3 regions of the Methylovorus sp. MP688 genome follow, and region 1 is predicted to be linked to each of the others. Evidence: predicted binding sites of a transcription regulator. Region 1 holds the regulator's gene; each other region holds the start of a gene.
The links. The regulator sigma-54, encoded in region 1, starts transcription at its own class of promoters, with help from an activator protein. The targets are predictions, from matches to a motif close to TGGCACNNTTCCTGCT.

Region 1 (9,660 bases):
AAAACGCGGTCAGCTTGGGTAGGTTGTCGTTGTACGCCTCGCGCAGTTCCGGGCTGTTGACCACGGCATTCATGTGCGACACCTGCGACCAGGCACGTGAAATCTGCTCTTGCATGTCATCCATTGGGCGCACAAAGTTTTCCCAGGTGGGCGTTTCAGTGGCGCTCGCCAGTTGCTCCAGTATGGCGCGCCCCTGATCCAGCAAGCGGTCTATGGCCGGGGTGACATGGGCAGCTTTGACCTCATCAAAGCGGGGCAGGCCGGAAAAATCCAGCAGCGGGTTATCTTGCAAAGCCTTGTCGTTCACGTGAGCCATCCTTCTGGGTAATGCGGGTTAATCAAAAATTCCAGTATTAAAATTCAATTATGAAAATTCAAGTATCAGTTAATCAGGCGGAGCGTAAATGGGTAGCGGTAAGTCTCTCCGCGGCTGGCCGCCACGGCAGCCAGAAAGCTGAACACAATATTCAGCAGCCAGACGATGCCCATGAGCAAAAACCCCACCAGGATGAAAATCAGCGCCGAGCTGATGGCCTGGGCAATCAGCACCGTGATCTGAAAATTCAATGCTTCACGCGATTGCTGGCTGATGTAGGGACTATCGTTGCGCTTCAGCAGCCAGACGATCAGGCTGGGAAAGACGGAAAACAGAATACCGCCCAGGTGTGTCAGCACCATGATATTCAGGTCGTCTGACGGAATCTCCTGGGGTTCACGCTCGTGTTCTAGGTCTGTCATATGGTTATCTCCTTTACTGGAGATTCAGTTTTTGCAGCAAAGGTTCAACCCGATCAATATCCTGGGTGCCCAGAATCTTGCGTGCTACCGGAGTGATCAAGGGTAAATCGCTCTGCAGGATTTGGCGTTTGACGGTCAGGATCTGCGATGGATGCATGGAGAATTGACGCAAGCCAAAGCCCAGCAACAACCGGGCAAGCTTGGCTTCGCCCGCCATTTCGCCGCAGACGGATACCGGCTTGCCCAGCTTGTTGCCCGCGCGTATGGTCATCTCCACCAGTTGCAGCACGGCAGGATGCAAGGGGTTATAGAGATGCGAAACGGTATCGTCCGTGCGGTCAATCGCCAGCGAATACTGGATCAAGTCGTTGGTGCCAATGGACAGGAAATCCAGCTCGCGGGCAAAGGCCTCGGCGCACAAGGCCGCTGCCGGGATTTCAATCATGCCGCCAACCTGGATGTCTTTGTCGTAATGCGCTTTTTCCGCATCCAGACTTTGCTTGGCGCGCTCAATCAGTGCGAGCGTTTGCCGCAGTTCGGTAATCGAGGACAGCATGGGGATCAGAATCTTGATCTTGCCGTAATGCGAAGCGCGCAGGATGGCGCGCAGCTGCGTCAGGAAGATCGCCGGTTCTGACAGGCACAAACGAATGGCGCGCAGTCCCAGCGCCGGGTTGGTGCATGTGCGGGCGGTATCCGGATTCATTTCCTTGTCCGCGCCCAGGTCCAGCGTACGGATGGTGACCGGCAGGTCCTTCATGGCCTCGGCCACACTGCGATAGGCGGAAAACTGTTCTTCTTCACCCGGCATCTCGCGCCGGTTCATGAACAGAAACTCGGTACGGTAGAGGCCGATACCGGTCGCTCCCGCTGCTCTGGCATGGCTGACATCTTCCGGCACTTCAATGTTGGCATGCAGTTCAATGCTGGTGCCATCCAGCGTCACCGCCTTGGTGAGCTTGAGGCGTTTCAGTTTTTGCTGCTCGATTTCCCATTGTTCCTGCCGCAGCTTGTATTCGGCAAGGGTGTCCTTGTCCGGATTGACAATGACCACGCCCTGGTTGCCATCGACGATGATCAGTTCGCCATCGCGTACCAGGGTGCGTGCTCGTTGCAAGGCAACGATGGAGGGAATATTGAGGCTGCGCGCCAGAATCGCCGTATGAGACGTAGCACCGCCGACATCGGTGATGAAGGCGGCAAACTGGTGCTGCTTGAACTGAATGGCATCAGCCGGGGAAAGATCATGCGCCACCAGAATGATGGCACTCTCCTGCGAGCGTAGCGGCACCTGGCTCGGGTGCCCGAGCAGCACCTTGATAATCCGCTCGACGACCTGAATCACATCCTGTTTGCGCTCGCGCAGGTATTCGTCTTCAAATTTTTCGAACTGGGCAACGAGGTCTTCCATCTGCTGCTTCAGCGCCCATTCGGCATTGCAGCCTTCCGCCTTGATCATCTGCTTGGGCGTTTCAGACAGCGCGTGATCCTGCAGGATCATCAGATGCGTGCTGATAAAGGCGCTAAGCTCAGGCGGCGCTTTTTCCGGCAGCAGGCGGCGCACGGTTTCCAGGTCGTGCTTGACGGTTTTTACTGCCTTGTCAAAACGGGTAATCTCGTCGGCAATAAGGGCCTTGGGCACCTGAAAATGCACCACTTCAAGCAAGGCATGTGAGACGAGATGGGCATGACCGATGGCAATGCCGCTGGACACGCCAACGCCGTGGATGGAAAAACTGACTTTGGAAGCGGGGCTGGGGGCGGCCACGATGAATTTATTCCGGTTCGCCAAACTTGCCCGAGATCAGGGTCACCAGCGCCTGCATGGCGGCCTCTTCATCGGCACCATTGGTTTCTAGCACGATCTTGCTGCCTTTGCTGGCGGCCAGCATCATCACACCCATGATGCTCTTGGCATTGACTCTTCTACCGTTGCGCTCGATCCAGATTTCACTGCCAAACTGGCTGGCGGTTTGCGTCAGCTTGGTAGATGCGCGTGCGTGCAGGCCGAGCTTGTTGATGATTTCTATTTCTTGTTTAGTCATGATGCTTGCATGCTTCCTCAGTAAAATGGATAACGCCTTCGCTACCCCCGCTCAATGCTTTTTGTACCAATAGCTGAATATCCCCGTTGCGGTACGTCAGTGTGCGCACCAGCATGGGCAGGTTCACCCCGGCGACACCTTCCACCCGTCCCGGCTTCAGCAATTTGCCCACCATATTACATGGGGTTGCGCCGTAAATGTCCGAGAGGATGAGCACGCCATTGCCTTCATCCAGTTCATCCACCAGTTGCTGCGCCTGTGGCAGCATGGCGGCCGGATCATCGTGGGTGCCTATGCCCAGTTGCTTGAGCAGTGGCGGGCGTGTGCCCATCACATGGCTGGCGCAATGTATCAGGCTCTCACCCAATGTGCCGTGCGCAATAATCAGTATACCTATCATGAAAGCGTCCTGTTGCCGGGGCCCGGCATCGTGAATTTAAACAAGCCTGTCTACTCTAGCTCGCGGTGCCTGATCAGCACTTTTTGTTGTTTGTCCTTGAAATACTGGCTCAGCTGCTCGACGAAAAACACCGAGCGATGCTGACCGCCAGTGCAGCCGATAGCGACGGTCAGGTAGCTGCGGTGATCGCCATCAAAGCAGGGTAGCCAGCGCTCCACATAGCCGCGTATATCCTGCAGCATCTCCAGCGCCATGGGCTGTTGCCGCAAAAAGTCCTGTACCGGTGCATCTTTGCCGGTGAGCGGGCGCAATACCGGGTCGTAATGCGGGTTGGGCAGGCAGCGCACGTCAAACACAAAGTCGGCATCCAGCGGTATGCCATGCTTGAAGCCGAAGGAGACAAACAATAACGTCATGCCGGTGCTTTGCTGCACGACAAAATCGCGCACCCAGTTGCGTAAAGTATTGGCGCTGAGGTTGCTGGTGTCGATGCGATGATCCAGATTTACCAGCCGGTTCAGTAGCTGCCGTTCGTATTCTATGCTCTCGGCCAGTGTGGTTTTTTCATCGCTGAGCGGGTGCCGGCGCCGTGTTTCGCTGAAGCGCTTTACCAGGGTTTCGGCGTTGGACTCCAGGTAAAGCACCTGCACCGAGATGCCTTTGTCGCGCAGCGCCTGGATGTTTTCCGGCAAGGTTTCCAGCGCTGCGCTGCGGGTGTCTATGCTGATCGCCACGCGCTGCTGGGTGGCAGGTGCCAGATGCTCGGAAATCTGCGGCAGCAAGGTGGCGGGCAGATTGTCTATGCAATAAAAACCAGCGTCTTCCAGAGCGCGCAACACAATGCTTTTGCCTGAGCCGGAAAGGCCAGTGACAATGATGAGACGCATATTGCTGGTGGCCACGCTAGCTCTCCACTTGCTGCTGGCGCTTCATGGCTTTGCTCATCTCGCGATGCTGGCGCTGCATGAACTGCTTGGTGCCGTTAATGCCGCGCAGCAACAGCATGTGGTTGCGCACGGCGACTTCGACCAGCACCGCAATATTGCGGCCGGCCGCCACGGGAATCATGACTTTGGGGATTTTTACGCCCAGGATTTTTTCGTGATGCGATTTGATCTTGAGCCTGTCCAGCAGTTGCGGCGCCAGAGTATCGGCCATCTCAAGCTGAATGATGAGATCGAGCGGTTTGGTGGGCTTGACGGCATTGTCACCAAACAGGGCACGGATGTTGAGGATGCCGAGGCCACGCACTTCAAGGAAGTCCTGCAGGATAGGGGGGCAGCGCCCTTCAAGCCGGTCCGGCGCAATCCGGTAGAAATCGACAATATCATCCGCCACCAGACGATGTCCGCGCGAAATCAGTTCCAGCGCGAGCTCGCTTTTACCAATGGCCGGGTTGCCCTTGATCAGGATGCCAAAGCCCTGCACTTCAATGAAAACACCATGGGAGCTCTCGGATTCGGCGACGGCTTGCGCCAGATAATGGCTCAGGACATCCATCAGCCCCGGGCTGCGCATGGGTGAGGTAAACAAGGGGGTTTGAAAATCATCCGAGGCTGCATTCAGCTCGGCGGGTGGTTTTTCACCATTGGCGACGACAACGGCGGCCAGGTCGGTGGAAAACAGATTGTGGATGGCTTTCTTGAGCTCTGGCTTGGGCAGGCTGCGCAAGTAATCCATCTCAGCACAGCCCAACACCTGCACGCGGTTGGGGTGTACAAAATTCAGATGCCCGATCAGTGCCAGCGAGGGCTTGGTCACCGTTTCACTGGTGAGCAGGTTTTCGCCGCCATTCAGCCCGGAAACCCAGGTGAGCTTGAGATTGCGGCGCATATCCCGGTAAAGCTGTGCAACACTGATGGTAGCCATATGATTACCTTATGTTCGGCAGGGACAAGGCGACTGGCGATATGTAAGACAACACGCCTTTGCCTTGTCCCCGGTTAGACCTTTATTCCGCAGCCGCCTGGTGCTTGAGGGCACCGTTGGCCTTGTGATGGTCGCTTACTTTTTCCTTGTGCTTCAGAACCTGGCGATCCAGCTTGTCAGCCAGCGCGTCAATCGCGCCGTACATGTTTTCACCGCTGCTTTCGGCATGGATATCGTGACCCGGCACATGAATGGTGGCCTCCACTTTCTGCGCCAGCTTCTCTACGCTCATGGTGACTTTGACGTCAATCACATGGTCGAAGTGGTTACTCACGCGCTCAAGCTTGCTCTGCACATATTCGCGCAGGGCTGGGGTAACGTCGAGATGGTGTCCGGTGAGATGCAGGTTCATGATTTACTCCTTCAGGTAAAACGCAGATCAAAGCGATCTGCGCTGGTTGGCCGCGGGTATCTGCAAAGACTCGCGGTATTTGGCAATGGTGCGACGAGCAACCACGATGCCCTGTTTACCCAGGATATCCGTGATCTGGTTATCCGACAGCGGCTTTTTCGGGTTCTCTTCGCTGACCATTTGTTTGATCAGGGCGCGTATGGCAGTGGCGGAACAAGCGCCCCCGGATTCGGTAGCCACATGGCTGCCAAAGAAATATTTAAGCTCGTAAACTCCGCGTGGGGTGAGCATGTACTTGCGCGTGGTAACGCGTGACACCGTGGATTCGTGCAGGCCCAGCTCATCGGCAATCTCGCGCAGCACCAGGGGGCGCATGGCGACCTCGCCGTGCTCAAAGAAATTGCGCTGGCGATCCACAATCGCCTGAGAAACGCGCAGGATGGTGGAGAAGCGCTGCTGGATGTTCTTGATCATCCACTTGGCTTCCTGCATCTGGCTCATCAGGTATTGGCTCGAGCTTTCGCGGTTGCGCTTGAGGATGCCGGCATACAGCTGGTTGATGCGCAGCTTGGGCACGACTTCGTCGTTCAGATGGGCCAGCCAGACACCTTTGATTTTCTTGACCACGATTTCATGCTGAATGTAATGATCAGACGTGATTTTGCTGAATTCACCACCTGGGCGGGGATTGAGTTGCAGCACCAGCTGTTGCACTTCGCGCAATACATCATCGTCGCAGGCCAGCAATTTTTTCAGTTTTGCGTAATCGCGGGCTGCCAGCAGGGGCAAGTGCGTTTCGGCAACCTTGATGGCGAGATCCACATAAGGCGTATCTGGTGGCAAGGCGCGCAATTGCAAGGATAGGCATTCTGCCAGATTGCGCGCGCCTATGCCGGGTGGGTCCAGGTTCTGGATATGCTTGAGCGCCGTCTGCAACTCCAGCATGTCGATTTCGAGCTCCGGTGGCAGCATCTCGGCCAGCTCTTCCAGCGACTGCTCCAGATAACCGTCGTCGGTAATGGTATCGACCAGCAGCATGGACAAGGTCTGGTCGCGCTCGGACAGTGGCAACAGTTTGAGCTGACCTAGCAGATGATCGCGCAGGCTGAGGCTGACCGCTTCCTGGTAGCTGAAATCATTGTCATCGTCATTGCCGGAGCTGCTGTCTTCCCAGCGGTTGCTGCCGCTGCTGCTGCCGAATTCAAAATAGTCATCGCCACCAAATTCATCCTGGCGGGGAGCTTCCTCCGGTGTGGCGGCCACGCTGGGCTCAGGGGCTACTGGCGCCGCAATGAAGTTGTCGGGGATTTCCAGCGGTTCTTCGATCTTGTCAGCGCGTTCCAGCAATGGATTCGCCTGCAGTAGGGTTTCCAGCTCCTGATTGAGCTCCTGCGTGGATAGCTGCAACAAACGGATGGACTGCTGCAGTTGCGGAGTCAGCGCCAGGTGTTGCGAAAATTTGAGTTGTAAGCTTTGCTTCATACGTGGGGGCCGCCAAATGTGTGCTTAGAGGCGGAAGTCCTTACCAAGATACACTTCTCTTACGCTATCGTTGTGAATAATTTCGCTGGGCTTGCCTGCCGCGAAGACGCGTCCTTCATTGACGATATAGGCGCGGTCGCAAATACCTAATGTTTCCCGCACGTTGTGGTCGGTGATCAGCACGCCGATATTGCGTTCGGTCAAAAAGCGGATGATCTTCTGAATGTCCAGCACGGCGATGGGGTCGATGCCGGCAAATGGCTCATCCAGCAGAATGAAGCTGGGGTTGGTGGCCAGGCAGCGGGCGATTTCAACGCGACGGCGCTCACCGCCGGACAGGCTGACCGCCATGCTGTTGCGGATATGCGTGATATGCAGTTCCTGCAGCAGCGATTCCAGCTGGTTTTCCATCTGTTCCGGCGCCAGTTTCTGCAACTCCAGAATCGCCATGATGTTTTCGGCCACCGTCATCTTGCGGAAAATCGAGGGCTCCTGCGGCAGATAGGCGAGGCCCAGGCGCGCACGACGGTGTATGGGCAGACGGCTCAGATCCTTGCCATCCAGCAGAATGCGGCCATCATCCAGGGCCACCAGCCCCACCATCATGTAAAAGCTGGTGGTCTTGCCTGCACCGTTAGGGCCCAGCAAGCCCACCACTTCGCCGCTATTGAGTTGCAGCGAAATATCCTGCACCACCGTGCGGGATTTATATTTCTTGCGCAGACCTTCTACGATTAATTGGCTCATGTTTACTCAGGTATATCGTGTTGCACGCCAGACTGACGGATTGTCAGCATGGCAGGTTAATTGGCCGTCGCGCCATCGGTGCCAGCCGGTTTTTTCTTGGGCTGAATGACGGCACGTACACGCCCGGTCGGTGTGGCAGGCGTTGCTGCCTGGCTGCCACCGCCAATCACCTCGGCATATTCGGCATTGGCGTCATACATGATGTAGTCACCATGCACGATGTCATCGCCTTTTTTAACCCAGGCCTTGGTGTAGAGCTGTACCTTGTCCATACGTCCATCGTACTCGATACGTTGACCGCTGCCTTCCATATATTCGTTTTTACCTTCCATTTTTTGCTTGAAGGTGGAGGGCGTCTGCGGATTACCGTAGGTCGTGCTGTGCTGAAAGCCTTCTTTGTCCTCGCGCACCACCAGCTTATCGCCACGGATGATCAGCGTCCCCTGGGTGAGGATTACATTGCCGGTGTAGATGCTGGTCTTTTTGGCATCATTTACGGTGACGGCATCTGCTTCCAGATTGATGGGCTTGTCCTTGTCCGCCTTTTCGGCGTGTGCAGGCAGGCAGGCCATCATCAAAAGTAGCGGCAAAAAGCTACGGGGCAGGGTTGTCATATTTTCTCCGAATCCGGGCTTGGTTATTGGTACTGGTACTTCGTTTCGCCTGTGTTGCCTGTTTTTTAGCGGGGCTGGCGCTGGCCTTGGCATTTTTCTGTGGTGCCGCCTTGCTGGCTTTCGCTGGCGTGCTGGCAGGGGCTTTGCCAGCGGCTTTTTTTGTCACGCTGGGCGAAAGGTAATGCGCCCGCACGCGGCCACGCAGGTTGACGGTCTGGTTTTTCTTGTTGAATACCATACCGTTGGCATGAATCACCGTTTCCGGTGCCTGAGTGATCACCACAGGTTTGTCTGTCACGGCCACTTCCTGCTTGGGGAACATCTTGAGGTACTGGGTACGTACCATCATTTCCCCTTTATCCTTGGATGCCTGGCGAATGACGATCACATTATCCATGAATTCCACGGTCTCGCCATCGCTGGAGACGTTGCCACGCTGGCCTTCAATCTGCGTGTAAGGCTTGTTGACGGCATACTGCGTAAACCGGGGCCGTTCAAGTTCGGTGGTGTCATCATCCGGGTAATGCTTCATCTTTACCGCTGCCAGCACATAGGCCAGCGCACCGTTCACATTGGTCCGCGTCGTGACAAAGTTGTCCAGAATGTAATCCGGGTCATGGCGCAAATTGGCATCCGGCCGCCGCTCGGGAGGCTGAACACTGCGATCTATCCAGAACGTGAGCAGCGCCAGCAGGGCGAGCAGCACGAGCGGAAACACGACGGTTGGACGTCCCAATATCAATCCTTACTTCAGGAACCGGGCCATCTGTGCGTCAAAGGTGCCTTGTGCTTTCATCAGCAGTTCGCACACTTCACGCACGGCACCGTGGCCCGCAGGGCGGCTGGTGATGTAATGCGCATACTCTTTCACCAGCGGCATGGCATGCGGCACGGTAATGCCGAGGCCACCATAACGAATCGGGGGGATATCAATGACATCATCGCCCATGAAGGCGCATTCTTCGCGGCTGAAGCCAAATTGCGCGCGGACTTCATCAAAGGAGGCCAGCTTGTCGTCCACCCCCTGATGAAAATGCAGAATGCCGACATTGGCGGCGCGCTTGACCACGACCTGGGATGTGCGGCCAGTGACGATCGCCATGTGCACGCCGGTGGCTTTCAACAATTTCATGCCCAGGCCATCATGCGAGTGGAAAAATTTGTATTCCTGGCCGTCGTCGCCCAGTCCAAGGCCGCCGTCGGTCATGACGCCGTCGACATCGAATACCACGAGTTTGATGCGCTTGGCGCGTTCTTCTACGGACAACAATTCAAACCACCTTTGCAATAAGAAGATCGTGCATGTTCAATGCCCCGATCAGGGTTCCCTGCTGATCGGTGACCAACAGGCTG
Region 2 (9,660 bases), 1.0 Mb from region 1:
TTTGGCCGCGAAGGGGAGTCAAATTATCCAGACCTTCGATATGTGGCCCTCAGGCTGCAAGTCTGGTCACCCCATATGCGATAAGTCATTGCTATTATCTGAATCGGCAATACAATCCTCCCATCCTTCAAATGTGATTCAAGACACAACTATTCAGGGTCAAGATTTAATCCTGCGGACCGTAAATTCATCACACGCCAGCGTGTTATGTAGCCAAAGTTGACTCGCGGTCTTAACGGCAAAACAAGAACTATTGAGTGCGGGATGCGACTAGCTAAATTCAAATATTCAGGACATGCCATCACGGCAGGCTTTGCAATGCGCATGCTGATACAGAGCCTGCTGGCACTGGTATGCATTTCGGCCGCAGTCTATGCGGTCAGTGCAGAGCAGTTGGAAAGTGGCGGCTTGCCCTTTGCCAGCAAGCCTTTGACCTCAGATACACTGGAACTGACGACGCAGGAATTTGCCTGGCTGAAGGCCCATCCGGTCATTACTGTAGGGGTGCATCACGGCTGGATGCCGATCGAGTTCCTGTCGGAGGGCAACGAGTTTCGCGGAATCACCGTGGATTACCTCAAGCGCTTCGAGCGGCTTCTGGGCGTGCGTTTTCAACGCAGCGAATACTCCGAAAATCCAGCGACCGAAACCGCCGACATGCTATCCGGTATCGCCAGCGTGAAGTCGCTCAATGGCAGCCGCTTTGTGGCGCTGCCTGAGCCTGTGATTTCGGTGCCTTACACCATCTATATCCATAAGAAAAACGACACCATCCGCACCTTTGCTGACCTCCAGCATAAGCGCGTCGCAGTATTCAAGAATGGTCCCCTGGCTGGCTTGTTGACCAAGGATCAGCAGGGTATCGAGTTATTCAAGGTGGATATCGCCGAAGAGGCCTTTGTGGCGCTGGAAACCGGCAAGGCAGATGCCTACATCGGCAATCCGCTGGTGGTGGATTATGTATCGAATGTGCAGGGCATACGCTATCTGGCCAAAGCTGGGTCCACGCCTTACAAAGCCAGCGTGAACATGGCGGTGCGCAAGGACTGGCCAGAGCTGGCCAGTATCCTGCAGAAAACACTGAAGCATCTGGAGCCAGAGCGTAGCGACATTCTGAATGACTGGCGCCTGCAGCCTGGCAGCAAAACCGGTTTATTGCCTTTCCTGCTGGCAGGCCTGCTGTTGCTGGCGACCATCATTGTGCTGCGCGGCTACCGGCTCAAGCGCGAAGTGGCAAGGCAAGCGGCCGCCTCGCAAAAACTGATCTGGAAGCAGGCCAATTACGATTTTCTGACCGGCTTGCCCAATCGTCCCATGTTCCACAAACAGCTGGCGGAAGAAATCCATAAATCGCTGCAACACCAGCAGCCGCTGGTGCTGATGTTTCTCGATCTGGATAACTTCAAGCAGATCAACGATCAGCTAGGGCATTCCATCGGTGACAAGCTGCTGGTGGAAACCGGCGCGCGTATCGCCGCCGTCGCCCGCGATTGCACACTGCTGGCACGTCTGGGTGGCGATGAATTCACCATTGTGCTTTCCAATGTGCAAAACCAGCAGCAGGTGGAGTGGCTGTGTGAGCGCATTCTGCGCCAGGTATCGCTGCCATTCACCATTGAGAACCACGTGGTGTATGTGACCACCAGTATAGGTATTGCGTCTTTCCCCGAGCACAGCCGGGATGTGGAAACGCTGATGAAATATGCCGACCAGGCCATGTACGAAGCCAAGCGTCTGGGCCGAAACCGTTACCAGTTCTTCTCGCCATCCATGCAGGAGCTGGCCGCACACAAGCTGCAGGTCAGCAATGATTTGCGGCATGCACTCAACCGGCACGAGCTGGTGATGTACTACCAGCCGATTGTCGATCTGGCGACCAACGAGATACACAAGGCCGAAGCGCTGGTGCGCTGGCAGCATCCCACACGCGGACTGGTGCCGCCGTTCGAGTTTATTCCGGTGGCAGAAGAGACTGGCATGATCAATCGCATGGGCGACTGGGTGTTCCGCCAGTCAGCACGCGATACGGTGACGCTGGTGCAGGAATCGCTGGCATCGCGCAGTGTGCCGCCTGATGGCAATGTGGTGGATGCGACCATCTTCCAGGTCAGCATCAATGTGTCGCCGCTGCAATTCCAGAGCAGCCAGGAGTTGCAGACCTGGCAAGCCTATCTCGACCAGATAGGCCTGCCTGCGGAATGTCTGGCCATTGAAATCACCGAAGGCCTGCTGCTGGAAGCGTCAGATCAGGTGAAAGCCACCCTGACCCAATTCCGTGATGCCGGTATTGCCACCTCGATTGATGACTTCGGCACCGGCTACTCCTCGCTGGCCTATCTCAAGAAGTTTCATATCGACTTTGTCAAAATCGACCGCTCCTTCGTGCAGAATCTGGGCGCCGGCAATGACGACATGGTGCTATGCGAAGTAATTGTGGATATGGCGCACAGACTGGGCATGCGCGTGATTGCCGAAGGCGTGGAAACCGAAGCCCAGCTGGAACTGCTGAAGCGCGCAGGCTGTGACTTTGCCCAGGGCTATCTGTTCTCGCCGGCCTTGCCTTTTGATCAGTTCATGACCTTTGTGCGGGACTGGCGCAAAGCCCCTGCGCATTAATCGCAGGCCGGGTTATAGCCAATGGCCGAGTTTTAGCCGCTTGGTGTCGAGGTATTGCTGGTTGTGAGGTCCGGCGACCATGCGCAACGGTTGCTGGCTGGGGGCAAACCCGCTTTCTGCCAGGCATTGCAGCTTGTCCGGGTTGTTGCTCAGCAATTGCACCGAGCGCACTTGCAGGTCATGCAGTATGGCAATCGCCGCATCATAGCGGCGGCCATCCACCGGCAAGCCCAGGGCCAGATTGGCTTCTACCGTATCCAGCCCCTGATCCTGCAGATGGTAAGCGCGTATCTTGTTCGCCAGGCCTATGCCACGGCCTTCCTGCCCGCGCAGATAGACCACCACGCCTAGTCCGGCATCGGCGATAAGCTGTTGCGAGCGCTGCAATTGCTCACCGCAATCGCAACGGCTGGAGCCAAACACATCGCCAGTCAGGCATTCCGAGTGCAGGCGCACTAACACTTGCTGCTGATGTGCCACCTCGCCCGCCACCAGGGCCACATGCTCGATCCCGCTATCCGCTTCGCGGTACACATGCAAATCAAACTGGCCATGCCGCGTGGGCAAAGGCGCGCTGGCGACGCGTTCCACGCGCTGGCCAGCGACAGGGGGAAAGCGCAGCGCCTCACTTGAGCGCATTGATCGCCCCCATCTTGATCAGCTTGGCCCGCACGATATTGCGGCTGATGCCGAGCAGTTTGGCGGTTTGTACCTGGTTGTTGTGGCAATGCTGGTAGGCGGTGCGGACGATGGTGTCTTCCAGCTGCTCAAACAGGTCAGGCGCGCCGGTCTCAAAGTAGGCATGCAGCACTTCCTGCAATTGCGACTGATGGGCATCCCGCCCCGTGCTTTCGGCTTCGCGCGGGCGATGCAGCGAAATCGACGACAACTGCAGGTCTTCACTGCGCACAATGTTGTTTTTGCAAATGAGCAGGGCGTGGTGAATGATGTTTTCCAGCTCGCGAATATTGCCCGGCCAGGCATGGCTCAACAGCTTGGCCTTGGCGTGCTCATCCAGCGTGATCTCGCCGTAGCCGAGTCGACGGCGGTATTCCGTTACAAAATACTCGGCCAGCGGCAGGATATCGCCGGGGCGGTTGCGCAGGGTGGGCAGCTCCAGATGGGCCACGCGCAGGCGGTAAAACAGATCTTCGCGGAAATGCCCCGCCAGCACGGCTTCTTCCAGCCGCACATTGGTGGCGGCTACCAGCCGTACGTCAATCGGCGTCGCCTTGCGGGCGCCGAGTCGTACCACTTCACGCTCTTGCAGCACACGCAGCAGCTTTACCTGAATGCTGGGTGGCAGGTCGCCGATTTCGTCCAGAAACAGGGTGCCGCCGTTTGCCGCTTCAAACCAGCCAGCCTTGGCGCTAAAGGCACCGGTAAAGGCGCCTTTTTCATGGCCAAACAGTTCGCTTTCGACCAGACTTTCTGAAAACGCCCCGCAATTGACGGCAACAAAGGGCTTGCCCTTGCGCTGGCTCAGCTCATGCACATAACGCGCAATCAGTTCCTTGCCGGTGCCGGTTTCGCCTATGATCAGCACATTGGCGTCACTGGGCGCAATCATCTTGATGCGGGCCAGCAGCGCCACTGATTTGGGGTCTTCAAACACCTGGGCCGTCGCTCGAATCGAGGTGGTCAGCGCCTGCGAGTTCGGGAGTGTCAGTAAATTCATCGAGTCGTCCTTTACAGCCGTTTCTATCGGATCGTCCGGGAAATATTCAAAATGTCGTGTATTCAGCATATTCATGAGTAAAACGTGGGGGTGGGGTACTGCTGTTTCAGTGCCCATTGCCCCAGCTCCTTTATCTTGTAATCCAGAGGGTCATGCAGGGTATGCGTGCGCAGGTTGCGCCAGTGGCGGTCCAGTCGCAATCCGGCATGGGTGGCGCGTGAGCCTGCGACTTCAAACATACGACTGGTGATATCCAGCCCCACGCGGGTCGCCATCACTTTGGCCGTGCTGATGCTGACAGCCACATGGCCGCGTTCAACATCGCTTAACAGGTTTCCTTTGCTCCATGCTTCATCCAATCGTGTGGCGGCCAGATCGCACAAGGCGCGCGTGCTTTCCAGCCCGACCCAGAAATCGCCGTAATGCCCGAGGATATAAGGGTCGGCATCCGTGCTGGCAACATCAGCCCCTTGCCAGGGGCGTGCTTCGTGCAGGGTGTATTGTCTGGCGTCTTCAAACGCGCCTTCCGCAATGCCCAGGTAGATATTGGTCAGTATCAGCTGCGCGACCAATGGCCGCAGACACGAGAACGGCGTGCTCAAGGGACCGGGGTCAGCCAGCACCTCGTGGGTTTCTACCCGCACCTTTTCAAAGTTGACGCTGCCGCTATCGGTCTGGCGCTGGCCGATGTTGTCCCAGTCCTGAATCACGGTGATGCCGCTGCGGCCGGTAGGCAGGGCGGCAATCACCAGCGCGCCGTCTGATTGCTCAATGGCCGAGGCAATCAGCATTTCCGAATCCAGCGCGCCTGAGCAAAAGCTCTTCTTGCCGGAAAACTCGCGCCAGTGGCTGAAAGGACGACTCACCGTGCGGGTATCCAGCGGATTGAGCGCATTGCCCCAGAACCATTGCAGGCGGGCGGTTTGCTCAAACCAGCGTTCCCATTGGTCCGGCTGTGAAAACAGCCTGACCGTGGCCAGCATCAGATGCTGAAAGCCAAAGACATGGGCGAGCGAGCTATCGGCCTTGGCAAATTCGCGTATGGCCTGCAGGGTTTGCTGCCAGTCGGCACCCAGACCTCCATATTGAGCAGGGATCGCCATGGCTAGCAAACCGCTGGCGCGGATAGCGTCGCGTTGTTCTTTCGGGGTACCGCCAATATGGTCACGCTCAATGGCCGTCAGGGCGAATTCCTTCGCCAGGGCACGGGCGATTTCCAGCGGCGTTCTGGGTTCAAGCTCAGGGTAGAACGCATGTACAGAAGGTTGATGTATAGCCAAAAGTTATATTCCTGCTTGCTGTTATATAAACCATACAGCACATAACATGCCAGCCCAAAATACTTGTTGGTCATATCGATATGCTGCTGTGGCAGCAATGGGGTCTGCATGCAGACTTTTCATCCTGTGCCTGGCAAACCCATATGTGGCGCGGGTTGGCCTGCTGTGTCACCAGAGCGGCCGTTTTTTTTACGCGACGGCCACATCCCTCAGCGCTGCAGGCAAATCCTGCCGAGTTGCTGCTCATTCAGCACACAAGTCAATCCTCTGCTGATTGAGCAGCACATTTGCAACAGTTCTGCCTGAAATCCCCCATAAAACCGCGCTTATCCCCAATGGCATGCTCTTTGCTGAACACTGTGCAGCCATCCCGTTTTCGGATGTGCCCGGAATTCCCCGTCATTTTGTATAGCCATACTTGTAAAGAAAGACACGCGATGCAGATATTCTGGTTTTTGCCCACGCATGGCGACCAGCGTTACCTGGGTACCTCTTACGGTGCCCGGCCCGCCACCTACAGCTACCTGAAACAGATTGCCCAAGCCGCCGATCGCCTGGGTTATGAGGGCGTGCTGGTGCCATCGGGGCGCTCGTGCGAGGACCCGTGGGTGGTGAGCGCGTCGCTGGTGAACGAAACCCGTGATCTGAAATTCCTGGTGGCGGTGCGCCCGGGGTTTACCTCGCCCACCGTGTCTGCCCGCATGGCTTCCACGCTAGATCGCATTTCCGGTGGCCGTCTGCTGGTGAATGTGGTGGCCGGTGGCGACCCCGCCGAGCAGCAGGCCGATGGCAGCTTCTTGTCGCACGACGAACGCTATGCCGAAACTGCCGAGTTCCTGCAGGTATGGAAGTCGGTGCTGCAAGGCGAGACCATCAGCCTGGAAGGTGACTATATCCGCGTGAAGGATGCCAGCCTGCCAACCGGCGCTTTCCAGAAACCCTATCCGCCGCTGTTTATCGGCGGCTCATCGCAAGCGGCGATTGATCTGACGGCAGAACATATTGATGTCTATCTGACCTGGGGCGAACCACCTGCCGCCGTGGCCGAGAAGATTGCGACGGTGCGCGCCGCCGCTGCCGCCCAGGGCCGCAGCGTGAAGTTTGGCATACGCCTGCATGTGATCGTGCGCGAAACCTCGGAAGAAGCCTGGCAAGCCGCTGACCAGCTGATTTCGCATGTGACGGACGAAACCATTGCTGCCGCCCAGGCGGCGGTGGCGCGCTTTGATTCAGTCGGTCAGCAGAAAATGAGCGCCCTGCATGGTGGCCGCCGCGACCGTCTGGTGGTGTCCCCCAACCTGTGGGCCGGTGTCGGCCTGGTGAGGGGTGGCGCGGGCACCGCGCTGGTGGGCAGTGCACAGGAGGTGGCAGATCGCATCAAGGAATATGCCGATCTCGGCATCGACCATTTCATTTTCTCGGGCTATCCGCATCTGGAAGAGTCTTATCGCGTGGCGGAGCTGTTGTTCCCCCTGCTGCCACTGTCCGTCAAGGCCGGCAGCGAGGCCGCCATCAAAACCAATCTGACCGGCCCGTTTGGCGAAGCACTGCCCAATCGCGGCCCTCAAGTCTCCGCTTCCTGAAAGATCTGCATGAATACGATAGCCAATGAAGTCAGCGTGCCCCCTGTATTTGAAGGGTCGCCACAACATCGCGCCGACCAGCTTGCCGCCTACCTGGCAAAAACTGCGGCTGAACGCGATGTGCAAGGCGGCACGCCCTACGCCCAGCGCGAGGCGGTGCGCCAGAGCGGATTGCTCAAGCTGCTGGTCCCGGTGGAGTGGGGCGGCCTGGGCGGCGACTGGTCGCAGCTCTACCGCATTATCCGCACCATTGCCCGGGCCGATAGCTCCATCGCCCAGGTGTTTGCCTTTCAGTTTCTGATGCTGGCATCGGTGCGGCTGTATGCCACCGAGGCCCAGTGGCAACACCTGTGGCACGAAACCGCCGAGAAAAACCTGTGGTGGGGCAATGCGCTCAACCCGCTGGATAACCGTACCATCGCCACTCCGCAGGGCGAGCATTACCTGTTCAGCGGCCAGAAGAGCTTTTGCTCGGGCGCGACCGACTCAGATCGCCTGATCGTGTCCGCCATTGAAGCCGATACCGGCCGTTTTCTGGTGGCGGCGGTGCCAACTGGCCGCGCTGGCATCAAGCTCAATAACGACTGGGACAACATGGGCCAGCGCCAGACCGATAGTGGCAGCGCGGAATTTACCGAGCTGCGGGTGGAAGCCCATGAGCTATTGATGAATCCCGGCCCCTTGAGCTCGCCTTTTTCCAGCCTGCGTTCGCTGGTGGCCCAGCTGATATTTACCAATATCTACCAGGGCATCGCCGAAGGCGCACTGGCCGAAGCCAGTCAGTACACGCGCCAGAGTTCGCGGGTGTGGTCGGGCTCACTCGCCTCGTCCGTGCAGCAGGACCCCTACACCTTGCTGCATTACGGCGAATTCTGGGCCAGCCTCGAAGCCTCGCGGGTGCTGGCAGACCATGCCGCCAGCTTGCTTGATGCCGCCTGGGCCAAAGACCTGACGCTGGGCGATGAAGAGCGCGGCCAGGTGGCGCTGGCGGTGTTTGCCGCCAAGGTCAACATCACCCGCAGCGGGCTGGATGTCACCTCGCGCATCTTTGAGGTGGCGGGCGCACGCGCCACCACCGCACGCCTGCGGCTGGACCGCTACTGGCGCAACCTGCGCGTATACACCCTGCATGATCCGGTGGATTACAAGCTGAAGGATCTCGGCGACTGGGCCTTGAACGGCCAGTACCCGACGGCGAGTTTTTACTCCTGATGCCTGCCCCATAAAACAAACCAGACCCGAAATCAAAGAAAGCACCATGACACAACCCATTATCGATATGCGTAGCCGTCCGGCGTACCTGCACGACTTTTTTGGCGCCACGCCCGGCACGCCCGCCTATGACACTGCCAAATGGCTGAATCGCCGCGTCGGTTCTCACGACCCGGAGCACTTTCGCCGTTCTTACACCATAGAGGGCTATCTGGCCGAGATTGAGGCGGCCGGGATCAGCAAGGCGGTGGTGGTGGGGCGCGAAACGCCCAGCCTCACCATCAGCAACGATGAAATCGCCACGCTGGTCGGCCATAGCGACAAGCTGATCGGCCTGGGCTCAGTGGATATTCAGCAGCGCGGCGAGAAAAGCGCGATTGAGGAAATCAACCGCGCCATCAATACCTTTGGCTTTCGCGCCATCAATATCGAGCCCGGCTTTGGCGAGCCTGCCTTGCAGGCGGATGATCCGGTGTTTTTCCCGGTGTATGAGGAGTGCCTGCATTTTGACGTGCCGGTATGCCTGATGTCCGGCCCCACCACGCCCGATTTTGCCTATGCGCAACCGGCGGCGGTGGCCCGGCTGGCGCGGCGTTATCCGCTGCTCAAGATCATTTGCTTCCACGGCTATTACCCTTATGTGAACGAGATCGTGGGCGCGGCTTTCCGCTACGACAATATCTACCTGGTGCCGGATATGTATATCTTTCAGCCGGGGTCACAGTTGTATGTGGAGGCGGCTAACAGTTTCCTGGCAGACCAGCTGCTGTTTGGCTCGTCTTACCCGTTCCGCGCCATGCAGCAGACCGTGCAGGACTTTGCAGCGCTGGGTTTCAAGGACGAGGTGCTGGACAAGGTGTTCTATCAGAACGCTGCCCGCCTGCTGGGAGTGGATTTGTTGGCGGCATCGGCGCCGCGCCAGAAGACTGCAAAAGCTGCGAGCGCGGCGACGGCCTGATATGACAATACCGGGCCGCATTTCGGCCCGGCATGGCGGGGTTAACTTGCTGTCTTGCTACGCTTCTGCCAGCGGGTTCTCAGCCACTGCTCGGCATCATCCACAAAGGTATACACGGCGGGAATCACGATCAGGCTGAGGATGGTGGAGGTGATCAGGCCGCCGATCACCGCAATCGCCATCGGCGAGCGGAAGCTGGGGTCGGCCCCCAGTCCCATGGCAATTGGCACCATGCCAGCACCCATGGCCAGCGTGGTCATGATGATGGGGCGGGCGCGTTTGCGGCAGGCATCGATCAGCGCTTCCAAGCGGGATGGCGGATTCTGGCCATCC
Region 3 (9,660 bases), 1.1 Mb from region 1:
CTCAAAGCCGTATTTCTTGGCCAGCAATTCCAGAATGGGGTTGGTTTCCTTGCCATAGGGGGAGCCGTGGTACAGCGTCACAATCTTCTTGCCCTTGAGCTTGTCCAGGCCGCCAGACCTGGTGGCGATGTAGTTGATGATGGCGGACACTTCGCTATACGGGTTCAACTGCAGCGGGAATACATACGGGAACACGCTGCCATCGGTAGAATCCGTGCGGCCATGGTTGATGGTGATCAGCGGCAGTTTGTCGGCAGCCGAGCGCTCCAGCGTGGCATAGGCAATGCCGACGGACAGCGGATTGGTCGCGGCAGCCGGGGCGCCGTTCAGGCCTTTTTTCAGGCGCTCGTAGCACTCCACGCCTTTTTCCACCACGTATTCGGTTTCGCACTCGCTCCAGGTGAACTTGACGCCGTTAACGCCGCCTTCCTTGGTGTTCACGTATTGCAGGTAATCGATAAAGCCACCGAAAAAGCCGGTACCGCCAGCGGCGTAAGGGCCTACGCGATAGCTCTGCAAGGGAAAATACTGCTCATTTGCCGCCTGGGCGCTGCCTGCAAACAGACTCGCACTTAACAGACTGGACCCCAGGCCAATGGCCGCGGCCAGCTTAAGGCCTTGTTGGACAACTCGTAACATCAGATAGACTCCTTGGTTTTAATTAAATAAATCAACAGCGTTTTTAGTTATATAAAAGACCGCACAAATGCCGGAATTCAACACATGATGCTTTGCCCCCTATTGACTAAGTATGTGCGTGGCCGCGCCGGGAGATGTTGACATCACCGGCGCTACCAGCGCGGGAATCAGTACCGTAGCGGCCAGACGCGGCTGCGCTCACGGAAGTTCTGCCACAGACGGGCCAGACCAAACGGCTCCTTGATCAGGAAAAACACAATCAGCCCGCCAAAAATGATCTTTTGCAGGTTTTCCAGTTGGCCGGGGTCGATCAGCCCTGCCAGCACCGTACCGGACAGATTCGACAGCAGGATCGGCAGCAGCACGATAAACGCGGCCCCCAGAAAATTGCCCAGTATGCTGCCCATGCCGCCGATGATGATGATGAACAGAATCTGGAACGAGCGTGTGAGATCAAAGCCATGCGGCTCCACGGTGCCCAGATAGGTAAACGCCCACAAGGCCCCCGCCACCCCGAGGAAGAACGAGCTGATGGCAAAAGCCAGCAACTTGGTCTTGAGGATGGGAATGCCGATCACCGCTGCTGCCGTATCCATATCGCGCACTGCCATCCAGTGCCGGCCCAGTTCACTGCGCACAATATTGCGCGCCAGCAATGCCAGGGCCACCACCACGGCCAGCGTGAGCAGGTAACGCCCGGCTGGCGAGCTGAAGTCGCGACCAAACACCAGCAATGGCGGGGCGGTAATCACGCCGGAGGAGTTGTTATTGGAAAACCAGCCAAAACTGGTCAACACCCATTGCACGAAAAACTGCGCCGCCAGGGTCGACACCAGCAGATAAAAGCCTTTGATACGCAAGCTCGGCAGGCCAAACAGTATGCCTACCCCGGCGGCGGTGATACCGCCCAGCACAAAGCTAAGCAGGAAGGGCAGGCCCTCAATGCGCAAATGGAAGTTATAGGCAGCAAAGGCCCCAACTGCCATGAAGGCCGCCGAGCCCAGCGATAACTGCCCGGCATAACCGGTGAGCAGATTCAGCCCCAGCCCGGCCAGCGACAGCACCAGAAAAGGCACGAGGATGGCACTGAACCAGTAATCGTTGGCAATGAAAGGCACCACGGCAAAGGCAAACACCAGCAGCAGGTAAAAGCCCAGGCGCTCCTGCCACAAGCGGAAGATGCGGCGATCGGCGCGGTAATCGCTGATGAATTGTCCGGATTCTCTATACAGCATGCTGCTCTCCTACACGCGCTCGATGGCACGTTCGCCAAAAATACCCGCCGGCCGCACCAGCAAAAACACCAGGGCCAGGACATACGGGAACCAGTTTTCAATGCCACCGCCGATGATGGGGCCGATAAAGACCTCCGCCAGTTTTTCCGAGGCACCGATGATCAGGCCACCCACAATCGCCCCGCCAATCGACGTAAACCCGCCGATAATCAGCACCGGCAAGGCCTTGAGCACCACCAGCGACAGGGAAAACTGCACGCCGAGGCGCGCGCCCCATAACAAGCCCGCCACCAGGCCGACAAACCCGGCCACCGCCCACACGATCAGCCAGATACGCTGCAATTTGATGCCGACCGCCAACGCCGCCAGCTGGTCATCGGCCACGGCGCGCAAAGAAATCCCGGTGCGGGTCTTGTTGAACAGCCAGGATAAAAAGATCACCAGCACGCCAGCCACGCCTGCCGCAAAAATATCAAACTGCGACAGCAGCATGCCGCCCAGTTCCAGCGGCTCATCGCTGATGCCAAGTTCCAGCCCATGCACCTGTGCGCCCCACACCGCCTGCGCCAGCCCTTCGATCATGTAACTCAGCCCCAGCGTTGCCATAAACAGCGTAATCGGCGGCCGGTTAACCAGCTTGCGCAGCATGAAGCGTTCAATCGCCCAGGCCAGCACCACCATGGTCAGCAGGGTGATGGCAAAGGTCAGCCAGAACGGAATGCCGCGCTCCAGCAGGCTGACAAAGGTCAGCGCGGCAAACAGCACCATGGAGCCCTGGGCAAAGTTGAAAACGCCCGAGGCCTTGTAAATCAGCACAAAGCCAATGGCGAGCAGCGAATACATCACGCCCGCCAATAGCCCGCCCAGCAATACTTCAAAGAAAAATTCCATTTCGTTTTACTTTCCCCTGAGGGTGACCAATCGTGTATGAACCTGCTTAATGCGATGTCCCCAGATATGCCGCGATCACGTCCGGGTTCTCGCGCACTTCCTGCGGCGTGCCATCGCCAATTTTCTTGCCGTAATCCAGCACCACCACGTGGTCCGAGAGATTCATCACCACGCCAATATCGTGTTCAATCAACACGATGGTGGTACCGAACTCGCGCTGGGTATCGAGAATAAAACGGCTCATGTCGGCTTTTTCATCGTGGTTCATGCCAGCCATGGGCTCATCCAGCAGCAGAAGCCGGGGCTCGGCCGCCAGCGCACGCGCCAGCTCCACCCGTTTTTGCAGGCCATAGGGCAAGGTGCCGACGATGCTGTTGCGCCAGGGCTGTATGCGCAGAAAATCAATGATCTCTTCGGCGCGCTGGCGCTGGATCACTTCATCGCCCGGCGCCCGGCCGATATGCAGCGCCTGCTCCAGCCAGCTGCCACGCACCTTCAGGTTGCGACCGGTCAGCACGTTATCCAGCACGCTCATGCCCTTGAACAAGGCGATGTTCTGAAAGGTGCGGGCAATGCCGCGACGCGCCGCCGCATGCGGCTGCATGCGACGCAAACGGGTACCGGCATAAGTGATGTCGCCGATATCCGGCTGATACACGCCATTGATCACATTCAACAGCGAGCTTTTACCAGCGCCATTGGGGCCGATCAGGGCGCAAATTTCGCCCTCTCGCACGGCAAAGCTGATGTCGGTAATCGCCTTCACGCCTTTGAATGACAGCGAGATATGGTTCAGCTCAAGCAAAGGGCTGCTCATGATGGAATCCCCGCAGTATTGATGGCAGCAGCAGCAAGGCTGGGACTGGCTTGCACTTGCAGCGATGAGGGACCGCGTTTGACCACGCGCGCCCTGCCGCCCTCCAGCACATACCAGTAGGCATGCTCTTCCCAGTTGCGAATCTCGATGCCCAGGCTACGGAAAAAGCGCAGTGAAGATTCCGGCAAAGGCTCGCCCACCAGCAAGGGCACACGCGTGCGGCTGAAACCGATGACATCGCGCAGCGGGCTGATCACCAGCCACTGCGCCAGCGTCAGCGACAGACTGAAGCGCCGGTTAGACTTCGCTGCAGGCTTCAGCGAGATGGGCGGCGGATTGCGCGCGGCACTTGAGGTGCGCAGGGCCCAATCCACCAGGCGTCGCCGCCAGGTACCGGCTTGCGGCAAACGCTGCTGCACCAGTGATTCCAGCCGCTGATAGGTCTCGCGTGTGCCAGCCACCAGCGTGGGGCCCAGCTCGCGGCGGTCGTTATCGCGCGTTGCCAGGTTTTCCGGGAAATTCAACCTGAACCCGGCCAGCAGCCAGGGTGCCAGCAGGTAACGCGCGTGACCGCTGGCAGCAAATGCTCGCGCGGCCAGCGCCTCATCCGCTACGCTCAGATTCTCCTGCCGCAGCAGGCGACGGCCTTCATTCAGCAGCTCGTGGTGGCTGATCGTCTGCAAGTGCACCAGACCTCCCGCATCCAGCCGGTGAAAGGCAAAGGCATGATCCACCGGAGCAACCAGCGGTGCCTCGTGCAAGGGCGCTGCCGCGAGCTTGAGTGCATCGGCGTAATCCAGACGCGACGCCTGCGCATCGCCCGCCAGACCACGACGGTCAGCGTAAATCACCAGCCGCGGGGCAAGCTCAGCCTCCGCCAGCAACGCCACTTCATCTTCGCCCTCGGCAAACACAAAGGCCGGACGCAGCTTTTGCAGCAGCTGCACGGTCACCGCACGCTCCACCAGCAGGTCCACTGGCGCGGCAAAGCCGCCCAGCCATTGCGCCGCCAGCTGCAGCAGCAAGGCCTGTGGCCGTGGATGGCTTAGCAGAAACAGCGCATCACCCTTGTTGAAACCGCGCTCACGCAAGACGGCAGCGAGCTGCAGTACCTCGCGCTGGGCATCCTGCCAGCGCAAGGCATGCCAGATGCCCAGCTGCTTGTGGCGGATGGCGACATCGGCTCCGCGCTGCTCGGACTGCGCCCGCAGCAGGCTGGGCAGCGTATCGTTGCTCATGGAATAGGCCTGCCTTTTTCTGCTCACGCGGCCAGGGCAACCTTGCCAGCTTCGAGTTCGCGCACCAGCGGCAAGACCTTCTCACCGAAGTAAGCAACCTCTTCCTGGAAGTGCAGGAAACCCGACAACACCAGATCCACGCCCACCGCCTTGAGTGCCACAATGCGCTCGGCAATTTGCTGTGGGGTGCCAATCAGGTTGGTCTTGAAACCATCGTTGTATTGCACCAGGTCTTCAAATGTCGATTTGGCCCAGTTGCCTTCGCCTTCAGGGCTGGATTTGCCCGCCTGCTTTGCAGCATCACCAAAGGCATTGACCGCCTCGGGATTGGCCTTGGCAATAATCTCGGCCAGCACGGCCCTGGCTTCTTCTTCGGTATCGCGTGCAATCACAAAGGCATTCACGCCGATCTTGACGCTGTGGTTATTGGCCGCAGCCTTGGCGCGGATATCGTCAATCTGCGCCTTGATGCCTTCCACCGTATTGCCGTTGGTGAAGTACCAGTCGGATACCTTGGCGGCCATGTCACGTGCAGCACGCGAGCTGCCACCCTGAAACACTTCAGGTTGCTTCAATGGCTTGGGTTTCAGCGAGTAATTGTGGAAACGGTAGAAATCACCGTGATAGCTGAAGTCATCCCTGGACCAGATGCCTTTCAGCGCCTCGATAAATTCCTGCGAGCGGCGATAGCGCTCGTCATGCTCCAGCCATGGCTGACCAATCGCCACGAACTCGCCCTTGAACCAGCCCGAGACAATGTTCACGGCAATGCGGCCGCCACCGGTGAGGTGGTCAATAGTCGCAATCTGCTTGGCGACCACGGCGGGGTCCCACGGTCCCGGCAAGATGGCAGCAATCACATTCAGCTTTTCGGTAGCCGCCAGCAAGGCATGCGAAAACGACACGGACTCATGCTGATATTCGGCACCGTAACCGGCGGTAAAGCGGATCTGGCTAAGGGCATAGTCAAACCCCGCCTTTTCGGCAATCTGTGCCAGCTTCTTGTTGTATTCAAAATCCCAGCTGGTGCGCTGCTCGATATTGCTGACGACCAGGCCGCCGCTGACATTGGGTACCCAGTAAGCGAACTTGATGGGGGCTTGTTGCGAAGGTGTGCTCACAATAAATTCCTTTCGTAAATAAGGTCGTGATATGCGAATAAATCAGGAAGCGCTGGCAACCAGCTTGGCGGTGGCTTCTGCCGCTTCAGGCGTGGCCAGCTCGCGGTGCTTCAAAAAAGGCAGTGCGCGCTCAATGGCCAGGTCGATGCGCTTGTCCAGCGCTTCGTTGCTGATCTTGTAGTTGGTGAATTCGCTCTCGATGGCATACACGCCCACTGGCAATGTCAGCGACTGGAAGAAGCTGAACATGGGGCGCAACTGATGCTCGATCACCAGCGAGTGGCGCAGGCTGCCGCCGGTAGCGGCCAGAAGCACGGGCACATCAATCAGGGATTCGTAATGCACCAGGTCAAACAGGTGCTTAAGCAGGCCGGTGTATGAACCACGGTAGACCGGGGTGGCAAAGATCAGCACGTCGGCGCTCTCGATATCGTCAATCGCCTTGCGCACAGCGGGCTTGATGCTGTCATAGTTGAGCGAAGCACCAAGGTCGGGGCCCAGTTCGCCCAACTCAATCAGCTTGAGTTCAATCGGCAGGTGCTTGCCCAGCCGCTCGGCGATCTCCTCGACCAGTGTCAGGGTACGGGAGGGACGGCTGGTACTGCCTGCAACAGCCGTGACTTTCAGTTTCTTGCTCATGGTGACTCCTATTGTCAGGTTCGCGGCTCCAACAAAGAGCCACACTCCCCTGACTAATAGCAGCAACCGTGCCACCTTAATTTATTTATTAAATTCATATACTTAATAAAAATACGTCACTGCCTGACCTGTTGCATATGCCGCCTGCATGCTGACCGGCTGCTGCTCAATCAGCAGGTTTTTGCTGAAATCTGATCAAAGGTTGGGGATTTTCTGGCGTTTTCGGGAGAGATTTGGCGGTTTAACGCCCTGGATGCGGGGTAATCTGCTGATCTGGCAGCAGCCGGACAGCAGCCTGCTGCTACAGCCGCGCTTCACAACATCGCCTGCAAAAATATACGTTAAAAATCATAGACATATTTGCTGGCACGCTCTGTGCAATTCCTGATGCAGATGGCCTCGCAGCCACATTTTTATCTTATGTTTATTCATGATCAGGAGTTTGTATGACAACAGCATCGGTATTGCACAAGGAAACAGAGGCCGCGATAACGTCTCGCCCCCTTGCCCATATCATTAAATCCGACGAGGAAGCGATTGCCGTCGCCCACCAGGTCGCCGCGCACATTGCCAAGGAGGCCGCCGTGCGCGACGCCGAGCGCCGCCTGCCACGCGCAGAGCTGGATTACTTTTCGCAAAGCGGCTTGTGGGGCATTACCGTGCCCAAGGAATACGGCGGCGCGTTTGTCTCCAACAGCACGCTGGCAGAGGTGATTGCCATCGTGGCGGAAGCCGACCCCAGCATCGGCCAGATCCCGCAAAACCATCTTTATATGGTCGAAGGCCTGCGCCTGGATGGTACGGAATGGCAAAAGAAGTTTTTCTTTGATCTGGTATTGCAAGGCGTGCGCTTCGGCAATGCCTTCTCCGAGATCGGCACGCGCACGGTGAATGATGTCAAAACCCGGCTGACCCCGACCGAAGGCGGCTACCTGCTCTCGGGCAAGAAGTTTTACTCGTCCGGTGCGCTGCTGGCGGACTGGGTTCCCGTCGTTGCCAAGGATGAAAATGACAACACCGTGGTCGCCTTCGTGCAGAAAGGCAGCAAGGGCCTGACCATCATTGACGACTGGTCCAGCTTTGGCCAGCGCACCACCGCCAGCGGCACCACGGTGCTTGAGAATATCTTCGTGCCCAGCGAATACGTCTTGCCGCACCATCTGGCGTTTGATCGGCCCACCCCCATGGGCCCGATTGCGCAAATCATCCAGGCCGGGGTTGATACCGGCATTGCCCGCGCTGCCCTGCGCGACACCTTGCACTTTGTGCGCAACCACACCCGCCCATGGATCGATACCGACCTCGAGCATGGCTACGAAGACCCGCTCACGCTCAAGGACATCGGCGATATCCAGATACGCGTGCATGCCACCGATGCGCTGCTGAAGCGCGCAGGCGAATTCATTGACACCGCCCAGAAGAACCCCAACGAAGACACCGTGGCCGCCGCCTCCATCGCCGTGGCTGAAGCCAAGGTGCTGAGCACCGAAACCGCCCTGCTTGCAGGCAGCAAGCTGTTCGAGTTGGCAGGTACCCGCTCTACCCTGGGTGAATACAACCTGGATCGCCATTGGCGCAATGCGCGTACCCACACCCTGCATGATCCGGTGCGCTGGAAGTACTACGCCGTCGGCAATTACGTGCTGAACAAGGTCAATCCGCCGCGTCACCCCTGGATTTAACATCGTCATCAGTTCTGCAACCCTGGCTGATAAGACGCCTGGCGGGATATCCCGGCCAGGCGTTTTTTTTGCTGAGGCAGGGAAACCCGCCTTGCATAAGGCCGCACTTAAATCTTTGTAAAGGTTATTGATCAAACGTTTGTTTGATGTATGATCCCAGCTCGTCTATTGTCTGGTTGATGCCTCATGTCACCCCCCACCCCTCAAACAGCAAGCCGCACCGACGGTGCGGAAGCGCGGCAGAAAATCCTGCTCTGCGCCCTCAAGCTGTTCGCTGAAAAAGGCTATGCCAAAACCAGCGTGCGGCAGATTGCGCAGGCCGCGCAGGTCAATGTATCTGCCATCAGCTATTACTTCACGGATAAAGCGGGTTTGTATCGCACGGTGTTTTCCATGCCGGATCTCATTGCGCGTCCCTGCGAATTTGCTTTTTCTGCCACCGGCCTGTCCTTGGCTAGCGCTTTGCAGCAGTTCTTTGTGGAGTTCTTCCAGCCCCTGAAAATGGGCGATGTGGTGAACGATGTGGTGAAACTCCGCCACCGCGAGATGCTGGAGCCGACCGGTGTGTGGGAGCAGGAAATAGAATGCGAAGTGAAGCCACATCATCTCGCCATGGCGAAGCTGCTCTGCCAGCACCTGGGCGTAAATGAGCCGGATGATGAGATTCGCAGCCTGGTGATGGCCTGTTTTGGCATGGCCGTACATATGTATATCGGGCAGAAGGTCATCCGCCATATGTCGCCACAGCTGGTGGAAAACCATGCCGCGCTGGATCGCATGGCGGAACGCTATGGCCGCTATGCGCTGGCCATGGTGCTGGACGAAAAGGCCCGCCGCGCGGGCGCCGGGGAGCAAGCATCATGAGCGCGACATCACGCAAGATCATCCTCTCGGCGCTCATGGCGAGCTTGCTGGCAGGCTGCCAGGGCTGGCCCATGGTGGGGCCCGATTACCAGAAACCCAAGACGGTAACGCCCGATACCTGGCAGGTACAGACTCCCGTGCCAGCCGCCCAGACCGCGGACTGGTGGCGGCAATTCAATGACGATGTGCTGCTGGAGATCATCACTGCTGCCGAGCGCAATAGCGCCAGTGTGGCCGATGCCTACAAGAATATCGCGTCTGCTCGTGCCAATCTGGTGGCGGCGCGTGCCATGGGTTTTGATGGCCTGAGTGCCACGCCATCGATCAGCCGCAAGGCTTTCTCCTTCGGCGGCGATCCTACCCTGCTCACGCAGCAGCAGATCAGCTTTGATACCTCGTGGGAGATCGACCTGTTTGGCGGCTTGCGCCGCGAACGCGAATCCTCACTGGCCGATTACGATGCCAAACGCAATCTGCTGCAGGATGCGCGGCTGTCCGTTGCCGCCGAGAGTGCCAAGGCCTATAACGACTACC

Region 2: ssuD (FMNH2-dependent alkanesulfonate monooxygenase) is a predicted target of sigma-54. The motif match lies at 5,911-5,926, and genes of this name have one in related genera.
Region 3: msuE (FMN reductase) is a predicted target of sigma-54. The motif match lies at 6,639-6,654, and genes of this name have one in related genera.

Annotation. Positions count from the first base shown of each region.
Region 1 covers NC_014733.1:223,084-232,743, forward strand. Annotated here, with positions in the region: gene MPQ_RS01015 (M3 family metallopeptidase) at 1-307, opposite strand, end outside; gene MPQ_RS01020 (DUF4870 domain-containing protein) at 382-738, opposite strand; gene ptsP (phosphoenolpyruvate--protein phosphotransferase) at 752-2,506, opposite strand; gene MPQ_RS01030 (HPr family phosphocarrier protein) at 2,514-2,783, opposite strand; gene MPQ_RS01035 (PTS sugar transporter subunit IIA) at 2,776-3,183, opposite strand; gene rapZ (RNase adapter RapZ) at 3,234-4,070, opposite strand; gene hprK (HPr(Ser) kinase/phosphatase) at 4,087-5,052, opposite strand; gene hpf (ribosome hibernation-promoting factor, HPF/YfiA family) at 5,135-5,464, opposite strand; gene MPQ_RS01055 (RNA polymerase factor sigma-54) at 5,492-6,946, opposite strand; gene lptB (LPS export ABC transporter ATP-binding protein) at 6,971-7,693, opposite strand; gene lptA (lipopolysaccharide transport periplasmic protein LptA) at 7,750-8,307, opposite strand; gene lptC (LPS export ABC transporter periplasmic protein LptC) at 8,288-9,043, opposite strand; gene MPQ_RS01075 (HAD family hydrolase) at 9,053-9,577, opposite strand; gene MPQ_RS01080 (KpsF/GutQ family sugar-phosphate isomerase) at 9,579-9,660, opposite strand, start outside.
Region 2 covers NC_014733.1:2,035,663-2,045,322, reverse strand. Annotated here, with positions in the region: gene MPQ_RS09675 (EAL domain-containing protein) at 265-2,616, shown strand; gene ribA (GTP cyclohydrolase II) at 2,629-3,255, opposite strand; gene MPQ_RS09665 (sigma-54-dependent Fis family transcriptional regulator) at 3,242-4,294, opposite strand; gene MPQ_RS09660 (acyl-CoA dehydrogenase family protein) at 4,366-5,574, opposite strand; gene ssuD (FMNH2-dependent alkanesulfonate monooxygenase) at 6,012-7,157, shown strand; gene MPQ_RS09645 (acyl-CoA dehydrogenase family protein) at 7,167-8,369, shown strand; gene MPQ_RS09640 (amidohydrolase family protein) at 8,416-9,327, shown strand; gene MPQ_RS09635 (efflux RND transporter permease subunit) at 9,369-9,660, opposite strand, start outside.
Region 3 covers NC_014733.1:2,021,208-2,030,867, forward strand. Annotated here, with positions in the region: gene MPQ_RS09580 (ABC transporter substrate-binding protein) at 1-639, opposite strand, end outside; gene MPQ_RS09585 (branched-chain amino acid ABC transporter permease) at 807-1,874, opposite strand; gene MPQ_RS09590 (branched-chain amino acid ABC transporter permease) at 1,884-2,765, opposite strand; gene MPQ_RS09595 (ABC transporter ATP-binding protein) at 2,812-3,582, opposite strand; gene MPQ_RS09600 (AMP-binding protein) at 3,579-4,820, opposite strand; gene sfnG (dimethylsulfone monooxygenase SfnG) at 4,844-5,941, opposite strand; gene msuE (FMN reductase) at 5,984-6,580, opposite strand; gene MPQ_RS09615 (SfnB family sulfur acquisition oxidoreductase) at 7,027-8,262, shown strand; gene MPQ_RS09620 (CerR family C-terminal domain-containing protein) at 8,449-9,126, shown strand; gene MPQ_RS09625 (efflux transporter outer membrane subunit) at 9,123-9,660, shown strand, end outside.